DNA from 3 places in the Rhizobium sp. O111 genome. Region 1 is predicted to be linked to each of the others. Evidence: predicted binding sites of a transcription regulator. Region 1 holds the regulator's gene; each other region holds the start of a gene.
What was found. Region 1 encodes LexA, which represses DNA repair genes until DNA is damaged. Its sites were predicted from a motif close to TGTTCNNNNTGTGTTCNG; they were not measured.
Positions count from the first base shown of each region.

Region 2: a site for LexA is predicted at 1,952-1,969, ahead of ACVTFQ_RS02350 (glycosyl transferase). Genes of this name have one in related genera too.
Region 3: a site for LexA is predicted at 2,196-2,213, ahead of ACVTFQ_RS10525 (ATP-dependent helicase). Genes of this name have one in related genera too.

Region 1 covers NZ_JBSHXL010000001.1:1,332,340-1,337,037, forward strand. The annotation lists gene ACVTFQ_RS06840 (ComEC/Rec2 family competence protein) at 1-1,675, shown strand, start outside; gene lexA (transcriptional repressor LexA) at 1,669-2,394, opposite strand; gene ACVTFQ_RS06850 (VOC family protein) at 2,594-3,478, shown strand; gene kdsA (3-deoxy-8-phosphooctulonate synthase) at 3,475-4,317, shown strand; gene eno (phosphopyruvate hydratase) at 4,482-4,698, shown strand, end outside.
Region 2 covers NZ_JBSHXL010000001.1:468,525-473,222, reverse strand. The annotation lists gene ACVTFQ_RS02360 (4-(cytidine 5'-diphospho)-2-C-methyl-D-erythritol kinase) at 1-855, shown strand, start outside; gene moaB (molybdenum cofactor biosynthesis protein B) at 842-1,387, shown strand; gene ACVTFQ_RS02350 (glycosyl transferase) at 1,391-1,909, opposite strand; gene ACVTFQ_RS02345 (PA0069 family radical SAM protein) at 2,051-3,208, shown strand; gene ACVTFQ_RS02340 (ribonuclease HII) at 3,374-4,045, shown strand; gene ACVTFQ_RS02335 (F0F1 ATP synthase subunit B) at 4,144-4,635, opposite strand; gene ACVTFQ_RS02330 (F0F1 ATP synthase subunit B) at 4,639-4,698, opposite strand, start outside.
Region 3 covers NZ_JBSHXL010000001.1:2,042,883-2,047,580, forward strand. The annotation lists gene ACVTFQ_RS10515 (efflux RND transporter periplasmic adaptor subunit) at 1-501, opposite strand, end outside; gene ACVTFQ_RS10520 (alpha/beta fold hydrolase) at 854-1,675, shown strand; gene ACVTFQ_RS10525 (ATP-dependent helicase) at 2,256-4,698, shown strand, end outside.

The sequences.
Region 1 (4,698 bases):
TATCGCCGATCTCTCTGCCGCCGATCGCGCCGTGGAATGGCTCTACGGTCTGCGCAGCAGTATTGGCGACCGCATCCGCAGCATTCTGCCTGATGATACCGGCGCCTTCGCCGCCTCGCTTGTCACCGATGAGAGACGCGTCATCTCCAACGAGACGACGGAGGCGCTGCGCCAATCCGGCCTCGCGCATATCGTCGCGATCTCGGGCCTCAACATGGCGCTGTCGGCCGGCATCTGCTTTGTCGGGCTGCGGCTGTTCTTTGGACTGTTTCCTGGCTTCGCACAGGCCTATCCGACCAAGAAGCTTGCCGCCGGCAGCGCGCTTCTGGCGCTGACGGCCTATTACATGATCTCGGGCTTTGCCGTCTCCGCCGAGCGCGCCTTCATCATGATGGCGATCATGCTTGTCGCGGTGCTGTTCGATCGCCCCTCGATCAGCCTGCGCAACATCGCGCTCTCGGCGATGCTGATCATTCTGATGTCGCCATCCGAGGTGCTGGGCCCGAGCTTCCAGATGTCCTACGCCGCGACGCTGGCGCTGGTCGCGGGCTTTGCTGTGTGGACTAGGAGGCGGCATCGCGAAAGCGTTCTTCTCACGCATCCCGCGATAAAGCCGGTCATGGTCACGCTTCGCTTCTTCGGCGGCATCGCGCTGACCTCGATGATCGGCGGTTTCTCGACGGCGCTGTTTTCGATCGAGCATTTTCACAGGCTGAGCGGCTACGGCCTTCCCGCCAACCTGCTTGCCATGCCCGTCATCTCCTTCATCGTCATGCCCTTCGGAATGGCCGCGATGTTGGCGACGCCATTTGGCCTCGACGCTGTGCCGTGGAAGGTCGCCGGCTTCGGGCTGGATCTCGTGATCGACATCGCAAAGATGGTTTCCGGCTGGGGCGGCAGTGTCGATATCGGGCGGATTCCCGAATGGTATTTCGCGATCGCCGTACTCGGCTTCCTCGTCTGGGGGCTGATGCGGACGCGCCTGCGATGGATCGGCGCTGCGGTTGCCGCGCTTGCAACGATCGTCGTCGTCCTGCTGCCTGCGACACCTGCGCCAGAACTCGTCGTGTCCGAGGATGGAAGCCTTGTGGCGGCAGTTACAGGCGACGGCCTTGCCAGCAACCGCGAACGGCCGCCCGACTTCATCTTCGGGCAATGGCAGCGCGCGCTCGCGATCGAAGACCACAAGCCGCCGGATGTGATCGAAGGCGAGGCATTGTCCATTCCCAGGAGGGGTGAGCCAAGGCCACGACTGACACTGAAACAACAACGCGAAGCGCGCGCCATGATGCGCGAAGCAGCGGCTTCGACAAACGACAGCGGTTTCCAGTGCCTCAAGATGGCCTGGTGCGTGACAGCGCTCGATAGCGGCTACGTCATCGCGACGCTCGAAAACGCCGCCTATCTCGGTCCCGCCTGCGATGTGGCCGATATCGTCATCACGCCTGTCCGTCTGCGCCAGGCGACATGCCGTTCCGGCGCAATGCTATTGACCGGCGAAACCCTCAGGCGATCGGGCGCCGTCGAAATCCGTATCGACGAGCAGGGGACACCCGTCGTCAAAACCGCCTATGAAAGCCTCGGTCGCCCCTGGTTGCGCCATCGCGCCTATGACTGGCGCAACGACAGCTTCAGCGACGACCAGTCACCGCCTGGCGATGTCACCACTCAGTGATACCGGCGAATAAGCCCGACGAGCTTGCCCTGAACCTTGACGCGGTCAGGCCCGAAAATGCGGGTTTCGTAAGCCGGGTTCGCAGCTTCCAGCGCGATCGACGCGCCCTTGCGGCGGAAGCGCTTCAGCGTCGCCTCTTCATCGTCGACAAGCGCCACGACGATGTCGCCGGGATTGGCGGTGTTGCCGTTGCGGATGATGACGGTGTCGCCGTCGAAAATGCCGGCTTCGATCATCGAGTCGCCCTTGACCTCGAGCGCGTAGTGCTCGCCGGAGCCGAGCATGTCGGCGGGGACGGTGATGTCGTGGGTGTTGTTCTGGATCGCCGAGATCGGCACACCGGCGGCGATCCGGCCCATGACGGGAACGGACGCCGAGTTGCCGTTGTCGGCGCTGGGCGCGGCCTTCGGGGCAGGGGCCGCGGCCACCGGCTGCGGCTTGCCGAGGCTGCCCTCGATGACGCTCGGCGAGAAGCCGCGTCGCGGCTGCAGGCTCGGATTATAGGCTTCCGGCAGCTTGATGACCTCGAGCGCGCGCGCCCGGTTTGGCAGCCGGCGAATGAAGCCGCGCTCTTCCAGCGCCGTGATCAGCCGGTGAATGCCGGATTTTGATGCTAGATCGAGTGCATCCTTCATTTCGTCGAAGGATGGCGGAACGCCCGACTCTTTCATCCGCTCATGAATGAACAGAAGCAGTTCTTGTTGCTTGCGTGTCAGCATCGAAATGAACCCCAGAGTCGTGAAACAAAGCCAGAACGGACACTATATGTTCCATATGTGTTCCGCAAGTGCCTAAATTTTCGTAAAACTTGGCTCGGAATCGTCGCGATTTTGCACTTCATTCGATTTAACCGCGCTCGCCTCTTGCATTGTGGCGAAAGCCAGCGCACATCTCTGCCGATTTCGGGAGGATTTGCCGATGAGTGACCCCCATCCCCTGGACCACGTGGTGCTGCCGGTGGTCAATATCGAGATGGCGCGCGAGCGCCTGGGCAAGCTCGGTTTTACCGTCGCCGCCGATGCGCGGCACCCATTCGGCACCGAGAATGCCTGCGTCTTCTTTGCCGACAAAACCTACCTCGAGCCGCTCGGCATCGCCAGCCTGGAGACTTACGAAGCGGCCATCGGAGACGGCAACGTTTTCACCGCACGTGATCGTGCCTTCCGCTTCCGCTGCGGCGACGACGGCCTGTCGGCTATCGTCTTCGGTACGCCGGATGCCGATAGCGATCACGCCCGCTTCATCGACGATGGCATGAGCGGCGGCGAGATGCTGAGATTTGCCCGGCAGATGAAGATGCCGGATGGTTCTGAGGCGACCGCCGCGTTCCGCCTGGCTTTCGCGGCCGATCTGCGCGCACCCGATTTCTTCCTCTTCGCCTGCCAGCGCGTCAACCCACTGCCCAGCGATCTCAAGGCCTTGGAAACCCATGCGAATGGCGTTTTGGGCATCCTGTCGATCGTGCTCTCGTCGTCCGATCCCAAGGCGTTCGCGCCGCTGTTGCAGCTGGCGTCTGATGCGCAGGCGACCCGCGAGGAGGCGTTCGGTGTCAGCCTGGATGCCGGCAACGCCCGTATCAATATCCTGTCGCCGGATGGCTTGAACGCTTACTACGATCTCGCCGAGCCCAAGGCCGATCGCGGCCTGCGTGGCGCGGCGATTGTCTTTTCCGTTGCCGATCTCGCCGTGACAGAGGCGCATTTGGCTGCTAACGGGATCACCTATACACGCAAGAACAATCGAATTCTGGTGAAGGCCGCACCCGGCCAGGGCGCGCTCTTCGCCTTCGAGGAGAAACGATGACTGAGACCAATTCCGAGGTGGCCGTTGGCGAAGGCGCCGGCCGTGTGGTGTTTTCCAACACCGGCAAGCTGTCGCTGATCGCCGGCCCCTGCCAGATGGAAAGCCGCGACCATGCCTTCATGATCGCCGGCACGCTGAAGGAGCTCTGCGACAAGCTCGGCATCGGCCTTGTCTACAAGTCCTCCTTCGACAAGGCCAACCGCACCTCGCTGTCGGCCCAGCGCGGCATCGGTCTTGAAACGGCGCTCGAAGTCTTCGCCGATCTCAAGAAGGAATACGGCTTCCCTGTCTTGACCGACATCCACACCGAGGAGCAGTGCGCCGAAGTCGCCGCTGTCGTCGATGTGCTGCAGATCCCGGCCTTCCTTAGCCGGCAGACGGACCTGCTGGTCGCTGCCGCCAAGACCGGCCGCGCCATCAACGTCAAGAAGGGCCAGTTCCTGGCGCCTTGGGACATGAAGAACGTGCTTGCCAAGCTGAATGCCAGCGGCAACCCGAACATCATGCTGTGCGAACGCGGCGCTTCCTTCGGCTATAACACGCTGGTCTCCGACATGCGCTCGCTCCCCATCATGGAAGCCATGGGCGCGCCTGTTGTCTTCGATGCGACGCATTCGGTGCAGCAGCCGGGCGGGCAGGGCGGCTCCAGTGGCGGCCAGCGCGAATTCGTGGAAACGCTGGCACGTGCGGCTGTCGCCGTCGGTGTCGCCGGTGTGTTCGTCGAGACGCACGAAGATCCCGACAATGCGCCGTCGGATGGCCCGAACATGGTCTATCTCAAGGACATGCCGCGCCTGCTTGAGAAGCTTCTGGCCTTTGACGCCATCGCCAAGGGCTGACGTTCAAAAGACTGACACGTTCGTGTATTAGGCCACCGAAGAACAATGTGGAGGAGCATGCGCAAAAGGGTCCCAAACTGCCCCAAACCGGCATTGTAATTTGCGCATCTTCGATTAAAGACGAATTTCAAACGATTTATCCACCCTCAAGCAGAGAAGAGCCGATGACCGCTATTACCGATATTATCGCCCGCGAGATTCTCGACAGCCGTGGTAACCCCACCGTCGAAGTCGATGTCTATCTCGAAGATGGCAGCATGGGCCGCGCCGCCGTTCCGTCGGGCGCATCGACCGGCGCGCACGAAGCCGTCGAACTCCGCGATGGTGGCAAGCGTTATCTCGGCAAGGGTGTCGAAAAGGCCGTCGAAGCCGCCAACACGG
Region 2 (4,698 bases), 860 kb from region 1:
GCCAAGATCAATCTGGCCCTGCATGTGACGGGCCAGAGAGACGACGGCTATCATCTGCTCGAAATGCTGGTGACGTTCACGCGGGCGGGCGACCGGCTGGACTTCGCACCAGCGGATGCCGACGAGTTTCATATCTCCGGACGCTTCGGCGACGCGCTTGCGGGCGATGGCGGTACCAATCTGGTGCTGAAGGCGCGCGATGCGTTGCGTCTTGCCGTCCTCGACGTTGGCGGGACCGCGCCACCCGTAAAGATCCACCTGTACAAAGATTTGCCGATTGCCTCAGGCATCGGCGGCGGCTCGGCGGATGCGGCGGCGGCGCTGCGTGGGCTGATGCGGTTGTGGGGTACTCCCCTGCCCGCCGCGACCATCGACGCCATCGCCATCAAGCTCGGCGCCGATGTGCCGATGTGTCTTGCGAGCCGGCCGCTGATCGCGCGCGGTATCGGCGAGCGGATCGAGACGGTGCGCGACCTGCCGGTTTTTCCCATGGTGCTCGCCAATCCGCTGAAGGGCGTTTCGACGCCCGAGGTGTTCCGCAAGCTGGCGACCAAGACGAACGGCGCGCTTGCGGTAGCACCCGGTCTCCCCTGGCTGGACGCGTTGCGCGCCATGCGCAACGATCTCGAACCGCCGGCGCGTGCGCTGCTGCCCGAGATCGCCGAAATCGCCGATATGCTCCGCGACCAAGGCGCGCTATTCGTGCGGATGTCAGGATCGGGCGCGACGTGCTTCGGCATATTCGCAAGCATGGACGAGGCAGAGGCTGCGGCGCGTGCGCTTCACGGCAAGCGGCCGGACTGGTATTTCGAGGCAACCGAAACATTGGCGGGAGATGATGATGACAGGCGTTGACGACACGCGTCCGTTTATTCCGGTGGGATTTGCCGTGCTGACTGTATCAGACACGCGCACAGCTGCAGACGACCGCTCAGGCGATACGCTGGCGGCCCGGATTTCGGAGGCGGGACACCGCCTCATCGCGCGCGCCATCGCGCCCGACGACAGGCAGGCGATCGCCGCGCAGGTGCAGGCCTGGACCGCGCAAGCCGATGTCGACGTGATCATCACCACCGGCGGAACCGGCTTTACCGGGCGCGACGTGACGCCCGAGACGCTGGAGCCGCTGTTCGACAAGCGCATGGACGGCTTTTCGGCTGTCTTCCACCGTATCTCGCAGGACAAGATCGGTACATCCACCGTGCAGTCGCGCGCGACGGCGGGGCTGATCGGCACCACCTTCGTCTTCGTGCTGCCGGGATCGCCCGGCGCCTGCAAGGACGCGTGGGACGGCATCTTGAAGGCGCAGTTCGATTATCGCCACATGCCGTGCAACTTCGTGGAAATCATGCCCAGGCTCGACGAGCACCTGAAGCGCGGCGCTTGATTCCTAGCTCCGCGCCGAACGCGCCACCCAGGACGGGATGAGCTCGGCCGATAGCTTGCGCAGCTTCTGTCCCTTGACGAATTCGGCAAGCTGCATGCCGCTGCGCGCCGTCGCCAGCGCATGTTTTTTCGGCAGCAACAGGCCAAGCTCGAGCGGCGCCAGGCGGCGCAGGCGCTGATAGAAAGGCCGGCGATAACCGCGCGAGGCGGTGAAACGGGCGGGCAGCTTGTTCAGCGCCACATATTCGGCGATCTCGTCGATCCAGCCGCTCTGCGGGCGGGCGCCGGGCTCAACGAATAGCAGCCATTCGCCGCGCGCCGAGCGCAGTATGTCCTTGATATCCCAATGCTGATGGAAGCGGCAGCCGGCAGCGTCCGCGACCTTGGACGAGCCATCGCGCGAGCCGTGGTCGAGCACCACCACATCGCTCACCAGCCCCTCCACGGCACCAGCAACCAACACCGATAATGTCTGCGCCAGCTCAGGTTCCTGATCCCGGCATTCCAATACGACAGTCAACATTGCTCATTTATAGTGCGACGCACAAAACATTACCAGCGACAGTTTTCCAATTTTGTTCTTGCATTGTTCTCATTTCAGCGATAGGAATTTAATCACCAGAACGGATGGGGACACCTAGTCTTCCATCGACGGAGAAACCCGATGAACGAACAGTCCCTTGCAGGGCAGGCCGCATTCGCGCCTGCCAATACGGCGGATATTGCCGACGCGATGATCGTTTCTTCCGGCCTCAGGATCGAGGTCGACCGCCGGCGTGGCCGCGGTGCGGGGCTGAACCCGAGCGGGCGCTTCGAGCCGCAGAGCCGCGAGGGCTTTGACGATGGCTGGCAGACGCTTGAGGAGTTGCCGCCGTTCAAGACCGAGGTGCAGATCGAAAAGCCGCGTACGGCGATCACCCGCAATGAATCGCCGGATATCCCCTTCGACCGTTCGATCAACCCTTATCGCGGCTGCGAGCATGGCTGCATCTATTGCTTCGCGCGCCCCACGCACGCCTATATGGGCCTGTCTGCGGGGCTTGATTTCGAAGCCAGGCTGTTTGCCAAGCCGGATGCGGCCAAGCTTCTGGAGCGCGAGCTCGCCAAGCCGGGTTACAAGCCGCGGGTGATCGCCATCGGCACCAACACCGACCCGTACCAGCCGATCGAGAAGGAATGGCGGATCATGCGGGATATCCTCGAGGTGCTGGAGCGGGCCAACCATCCTGTCTCGATCGTCACCAAGTCTGCGCTCATCCTGCGCGATCTCGATATCCTGCAGCGCATGGCGGAGAAAAACCTGGTGCGCGCCTCGCTGTCCGTGACGACGCTGGACCGCAAGCTGGCGCGGACGATGGAGCCGCGCGCATCGACCCCATCGAAGCGGCTCGATGCGTTGAAGGCGCTGAGCGACGCCGGCATCCGCACATCGGTGATGATGGCGCCGGTCATTCCGGCGCTGAACGATCACGAGATCGAGCGTGTGCTCGATGCGGCGCATGCCGCTGGCGCCACGGAAGCCGGGTATGTGATCCTGCGTTTGCCGCTAGAAGTGTCGCCGCTGTTTCGCGACTGGCTGCTGCAGCACTATCCCGACCGCTACCGACACGTCATGTCGCTGGTGCGCTCGATGCGCGGCGGCAAGGATTACGACGCCGATTTCAGTAAGCGCATGAAGGGCGCCGGTCCCTATGCCTGGCAGATCGCCCGGCGCTTCGAGATGGCCACGAAGCGGCTCGGCATGACCCGCCGCAGCATGCCGCTGCGCGACGACCTGTTCGTGCCGCCCAACGGCAGCGGCGTGCAGCTGTCGCTGCTCTAGTTTTGCAGCATGTCGTTGTCGCAAAACCGCTGCACACTTTTGCGCGACGTGCTCTGACATTCCCTTACGGACGGCTGACCCTGGCCTTCCGTTCTCAAGTCCCCGGCCCGCCGCCCTGATCCGGGGACTTGCAGGAAATCGGGTTGGCGTGCGAAGTTCAGCCGCATGAAACGTCGCACGCCACCCGATTCTCCCATGCTTTTCGAAGATGTCCCACTGCTTCCGGATTTCCGGCTGGAGCTGAAGGCGCGCAAGGCCGGCCACTGGCCTGTTGCCGGCGCCGACGAGGCGGGGCGCGGGCCGCTGGCGGGGCCAGTCGTTGCCGCCGCCGTCATTCTCGATCCCAAGCGCATCCCCGATGGCCTGAACGATTCCAAGCAGCTTTCCGCGCAAAGACGGGAAGAGCTCTTCGAGCAGATCCTTGCCACCGCGACCGTCGCGATCGCCTCATCCAGCTCGCGCCGCATCGACGAGACGGATATCCGCAAGGCGAGCCTCGACGCCATGCGCCGCGCGATCCTGAGCCTCTCCATCCCGGCAAGCTATGTGCTGACCGACGGGCTGGACGTTCCGCCCGGGCTTGAGTGCCCCGGTCAGGCCGTCGTCAAGGGCGATGCCCGCTCCGTGTCGATCGCTGCCGCCTCCATCGTCGCCAAGGTCACGCGCGACCGGATGATGACGCGCGCCGACCTGATCTTCCCCGCCTATGGTTTCGCCGCGCACGCCGGCTACGGCACCGCGCGCCACCGTGCCGGCATCGACAGCCACGGCCCATGCCCGCTGCATCGGATGAGCTTCGGGCGACTCAAGCAGTTCCTGGTCACCGACGGCGAGTAGGCGACACCTCGCACGTCGTTTCAGCATTACCGCGACAACATCCCCAAAACGCAAAAAGCCCCGGCGAACCGGGGCTTCGAAATGCGATAGGACCGATCTCAGTTGAGGCGGGTCTTTACCTGGCCGAGGGCGTTGCCGAAGAGTTCGGACTGAACCTTGGCATCGGCCTTCTTGACGAGAACCGTTTCAGCGGCGGCGATGGCGAGGTCGACGGCTGCGGAACGAACCGCCTTCATCGCATCGGCTTCGGCCTGCTTGATCTTCGCTTCCGAAACCGCGGTGCGGTTGGCAACGAATTCCTCGGTCTTCTTCTTGGCTTCGGCGGTGAACATTTCCGCTTCGCGCTCGGCGGCTGCCAGGATATGGGCAGCTTCCGCTTCGGCTTCCTTGCGCTTGCGCTGATATTCGGCCAGCAGGTGCTGGGCCTCTTCACGCAGACGCTTGGCTTCCGACAGCTCGTTACGGATCTGATCGGCGCGGTCGTCGAGCGACGTCGCCATCATGCCGGGAACCTTGAGGTAGACGACCAGCGCCAGGAACAGGACGAGACCGACGAATGCGAAGAATGTTGCGTCCAGTGCAAATTCCATCGATCAAGCTCCCTTCTTGGCCGCGGTAACGGCGGACGTGACTTCAGCCTTGGTGGCGGTGCC
Region 3 (4,698 bases), 710 kb from region 1:
GTAGAGGCTGGACTTCTCGACCGCCGACTTCAGCGCGACTTCCGCCTGCCCCTTGACGATCACCTGCTCCTCGCTGTCGAGCTTGGCGATGATCTGCCCCTGCTTGACCCGGTCGCCGGACTTGACGAGGATCTCGCGGATGAGACCGCTTGCCTGCGGCGTCACCACCACCGAGCGGATCGCATCCCCCGTGCCGATCGCACCCAGCCGGTCGTTGACCACGCCAGGAACCACGGCCTGCGTGACGACAAGCACAGCGCCGTTGCGACCGCCACCGCCGCCATTGCCGCCGCCCTGGCGACGGTTGCCAGCCTGCTCGCCGCCAGCTGTAGGCGCCGCCGCGCGGCCTGCATTGTCAGGATCGATCGCCTTACCGACAAGTGCTTCGGGAACGCCGGCATTGCGCAGCGTATCGCGCGCGCCAGGCACAAAGACAGCCCATCCGGTAACGCCAGCGGCGATAACGACAAGACAGATCGCAAACTGCTTCCAAAATGACATTCACGTCTCCAGAGGGACTCGAGGTTGTCCAGGGTCGATCGAAAGAGGCGCATACGTGGCAAATCGCCGCGCAACGCCGGAATTATTGTCCGATTGCAGGTCAGCGGCAAGCAAATTGGCCGCCCATTACAGCATTGTAATGTCAACTGTTGGTGACCGGCGAATGTCAGTCATCTCACCCTGACGTTGCCGTCTTCGCAAAAGACTAGACCCACAGGAGCAAATGTCCGCCGGACCGGCAAATAGTGCTTTCGTTTCTGATCATTCCGATGTTCTCTGCCGTCGCGCAATGGGCCGCAAGCGCGCCCGCCGCTCCATTCATTCAAACGCGAACGCAAAGAGGATGACGAGCATGCCGAAGATCACCACCAAGGACGGAACGAAGATTTTCTACAAGGATTGGGGCACCGGCCAGCCGATCCTCTTCTCGCATGGCTGGCCTCTCTCGGGCGACGCCTGGGAAGCGCAGATGCTCTATTTCGGCCAGAACGGCTACCGCGTCATCGCCCATGACCGGCGCAGCCACGGCAAGTCCTCCCAGACCTGGGACGGCAACAATATGGACCAGTACGCCGACGATCTTGCCGAACTGATCGAGCATCTCGACCTCAAGAACCTGATCATGATCGGCCACTCCACCGGCGGCGGCGAAGTCGCCCACTATCTCGGCCGCCACGGCACCAAGCGCGTCGCCAAGGTGGTGCTGGTCGGCGCCGTTCCGCCGCTGATGCTGAAAACCGACGCCAACCCCGAGGGCCTGCCGCTCAACGTCTTCGACGGCATCCGCAAGGGCACCGCGCTCGACCGCTCGCAATTCTTCCGCGACCTCTCCATGCCCTTCTACGGCTTCAACCGCGACGGCGCCAAGGTCAACGAAGGCCTGCGCGAGACCTTCTGGCTGATGGGCATGGCCGGCGGCATCAAGGGCGAATACGACTGCATCCACGAATTCTCCGAGGTCGACTACACCGACGACCTCCGCAAGATCGACAAGCCGACCCTCTTCATCCACGGCAACGACGACCAGATCGTCCCCATCGTCGCTGCCGCCCTGAAGTCCTCGAAGATCGTAAAGGGCGCCGTGCTCAAGGTCTACGAAGGCTCCAGCCACGGCCTCGCCCAGGTCGAGCCTGAACGCTTCAACGCGGACGTGTTGGCGTTCATCAAGGGGTGATCGGCCCGCCGCGCCCTCGGGTGTTGGACGCTTGAGGTTCATCCGCACCGCTGAACTCGCGGAAACGTGCTTAGATCCTCGGCACAAGGCCGAGGATGACGCCGAGCGAGAGGAAAGCGCTTCCACTTCAATTGGTTACGAAGCGCCACCCCATGCTCCACCGTCATCCTCGGGCTCGTCCCGAGGATCTGCCAAGCCCTCGTTTTGCTCGACGTGAATGGACACTTGGCGCCGCACCGCGCCATTGCCTTTGAAGCGTTGACGCTCATCCGCACCGTTGAACTCGCGGAGACGTGCTTAGATCCTCGGCACAAGGCCGAGGATGACGCAGAGAAAGGAGAAAGCGCTTCCACATCAATAGCTTACCAACGCCATCCCCACCCTCAACCGTCATCCTCGGGCTCGTCCCGAGGATCTAACCACGGTCCCGCTTGCTCGACGTGAATGGACGCGAGGCGCAACCCGCGTATCACCCGCTCCTCGTCGTCACCACCCCACAACGACAAACATCCCGTGGACCGGGAATGAAAGCAGAACATCTTTTCTGGTCTTTCCGATCCGAATCACTACATTACGCGGCATGAGCAACAGTTTCGACGATATGCCCTTCTTCGACGAGGAGCCGGGCGAAGCGCCGCGCAAGCAGCAGGCCCCCGCAGCTCCCGCACGAGGAGCGCCCGTTTCGGCCCCGGCCTCGGGAGGTCTCGCCGCCCGCGCCATGGCCGCCCGTGGCGGCGCTCGAGAGCGGCCGGATTATCTGGATGGCCTCAATCCCGAGCAGACCGAGGCAGTCGAAACGCTTGAAGGCCCGGTCCTCGTGCTCGCCGGCGCCGGCACCGGCAAGACGCGCGTGCTGACCACCCGCATCGCCCATATCCTGAACACCAACCGCGCCTTCCCCTCGCAGATCCTGGCAGTCACCTTCACCAACAAGGCCGCCCGCGAGATGAAGGAGCGTATCGCGCATCTGGTCGGCGGCGCGGTCGAGGGCATGCCATGGCTCGGCACCTTCCACTCGATCGGCGTCAAGCTGCTCCGCCGCCACGCCGAGCTCGTCAACCTGCGCTCCGATTTCACCATTCTCGACACCGACGACGTCGTGCGCCTCGTCAAGCAGCTGATCCAGGCCGAAGGCCTAGACGACAAGCGTTGGCCGGCCAAGCAGTTCGCCGGGATGATCGACACCTGGAAGAACAAGGGGCTGGGCCCCGCCGACATCCCCGAGGGCGACGCGCGCGCCTTCGCCAACGGCAAGGGTCGCGAACTCTACTTCGCTTACCAGCAGCGCCTCTCGACGCTGAACGCCTGCGATTTCGGCGACCTCCTGATGCATCCGATCGCGATCTTCAGGAAGACCCCGGATCTGCTCAAGGAATACCATCAGCGTTTCCGCTATATCCTGGTCGACGAGTATCAGGACACCAACACCGCGCAGTACATGTGGCTGCGCCTGCTCGCCCAGCGCCCCAAGGGCGAGCCGCAGAATGTCTGCTGCGTCGGCGACGACGACCAGTCGATCTACGGCTGGCGCGGCGCCGAAGTGGACAACATCTTGCGCTTCGAAAAGGATTTCCCCGGCGCCAAGGTGATCAAGCTCGAGCGCAACTACCGCTCGACCGCCCATATTCTGGGCGCTGCCGCGCACCTGATCACCCATAATGAAGGCCGCCTCGGCAAGACGCTGTTCACCGACCGCCGCGACCCCGATGATATCAAGGTGCAGGTCCACGCTTCCTGGGATTCGGAGGAGGAAGCCCGCGCCATCGGCGACGAGATCGAACAGCTGCAGCGCAACCAGCACAAGCTGAACGATATAGCGATCCTCGTGCGCGCCTCCTTCCAGATGCGCGAGTTCGAAGATCGCTTCGTCACCCTCGGCCTCAACTACCGCGTCATCGGCGGCCCGCGCTTCTACGAGCGCCTCGAAATCCGCGATGCCATGGCCTATTTCCGCCTCGTCGCCCAGCCGGCCGACGATCTCGCCTTCGAGCGCATCATCAACACCCCCAAGCGCGGCCTGGGCGACACCACCGTGCGCGCGCTGCACGATTATGCCCGCGCCCGTGACATCCCGATGCTGGCGGCAGCCGCCGACATGATCGAGACGGACGAACTGAAGCCGAAGGCCCGCAAGGCGCTGTTCGATGTGATTCAATCTTTCCGCAGATGGCAGGAAAGGCTTGAAAACACATCACATACCGAGCTCGCCGAGCAGATCCTCGAAGAGTCCGGCTATACCGACATGTGGAAGGCCGACAAGACCGCCGACGCCCCCGCCCGCCTCGACAACCTGAAGGAACTCATCCGCTCGATGGAGAGCTTCGAGTCCATGCGCGGGTTCCTCGAGCATGTCTCGCTGGTCATGGACGCCGAGCAGAACGAGAATCTCGACGCCGTCTCGATCATGACGCTGCACTCGGCCAAGGGCCTCGAATTCGAGACCGTCTTCCTGCCGGGCTGGGAAGAAGGCCTCTTCCCGCACCAGCGCTCGCTCGACGAAACCGGCCGCGCCGGGCTGGAGGAAGAGCGCCGACTGGCCTATGTGGGGCTGACCCGCGCCAAGCGCCGCTGCCACATCTGGTTCGTCTCCAACCGCCGCATCCACGGCCTGTGGCAATCGACCATCCCCTCACGCTTCCTCGACGAACTGCCCGATACCCATGTCGAGGTCGCCGAAGTCGAGCAGAGCTATGGCGGTTACGGCCGCGGCGGCTACGGCCAGTCGCGCTTCGACAAGGCCGAGCCCTTCGCCAACAGCTACTCCACCCCCGGCTGGAAACGCGCCCAGCAAAACCGCAACGACGCCACCCGCGACAACTGGGGCTCCCGCTCCGGCCATTCGGTCGAGCGCATCGGCTACGGCGAAAGCGGCCCGAAGACCCGCACCATCGACGGCGAACTCGTCGCCAAGTCGACAGCCACCCAACCTTCGAAATTCACCATCGGCGACCGCGTCTTCCACATGAAGTTCGGCAACGGCAACATCAAGATGATCGAGGGCAACAAGCTGACGATCGACTTCG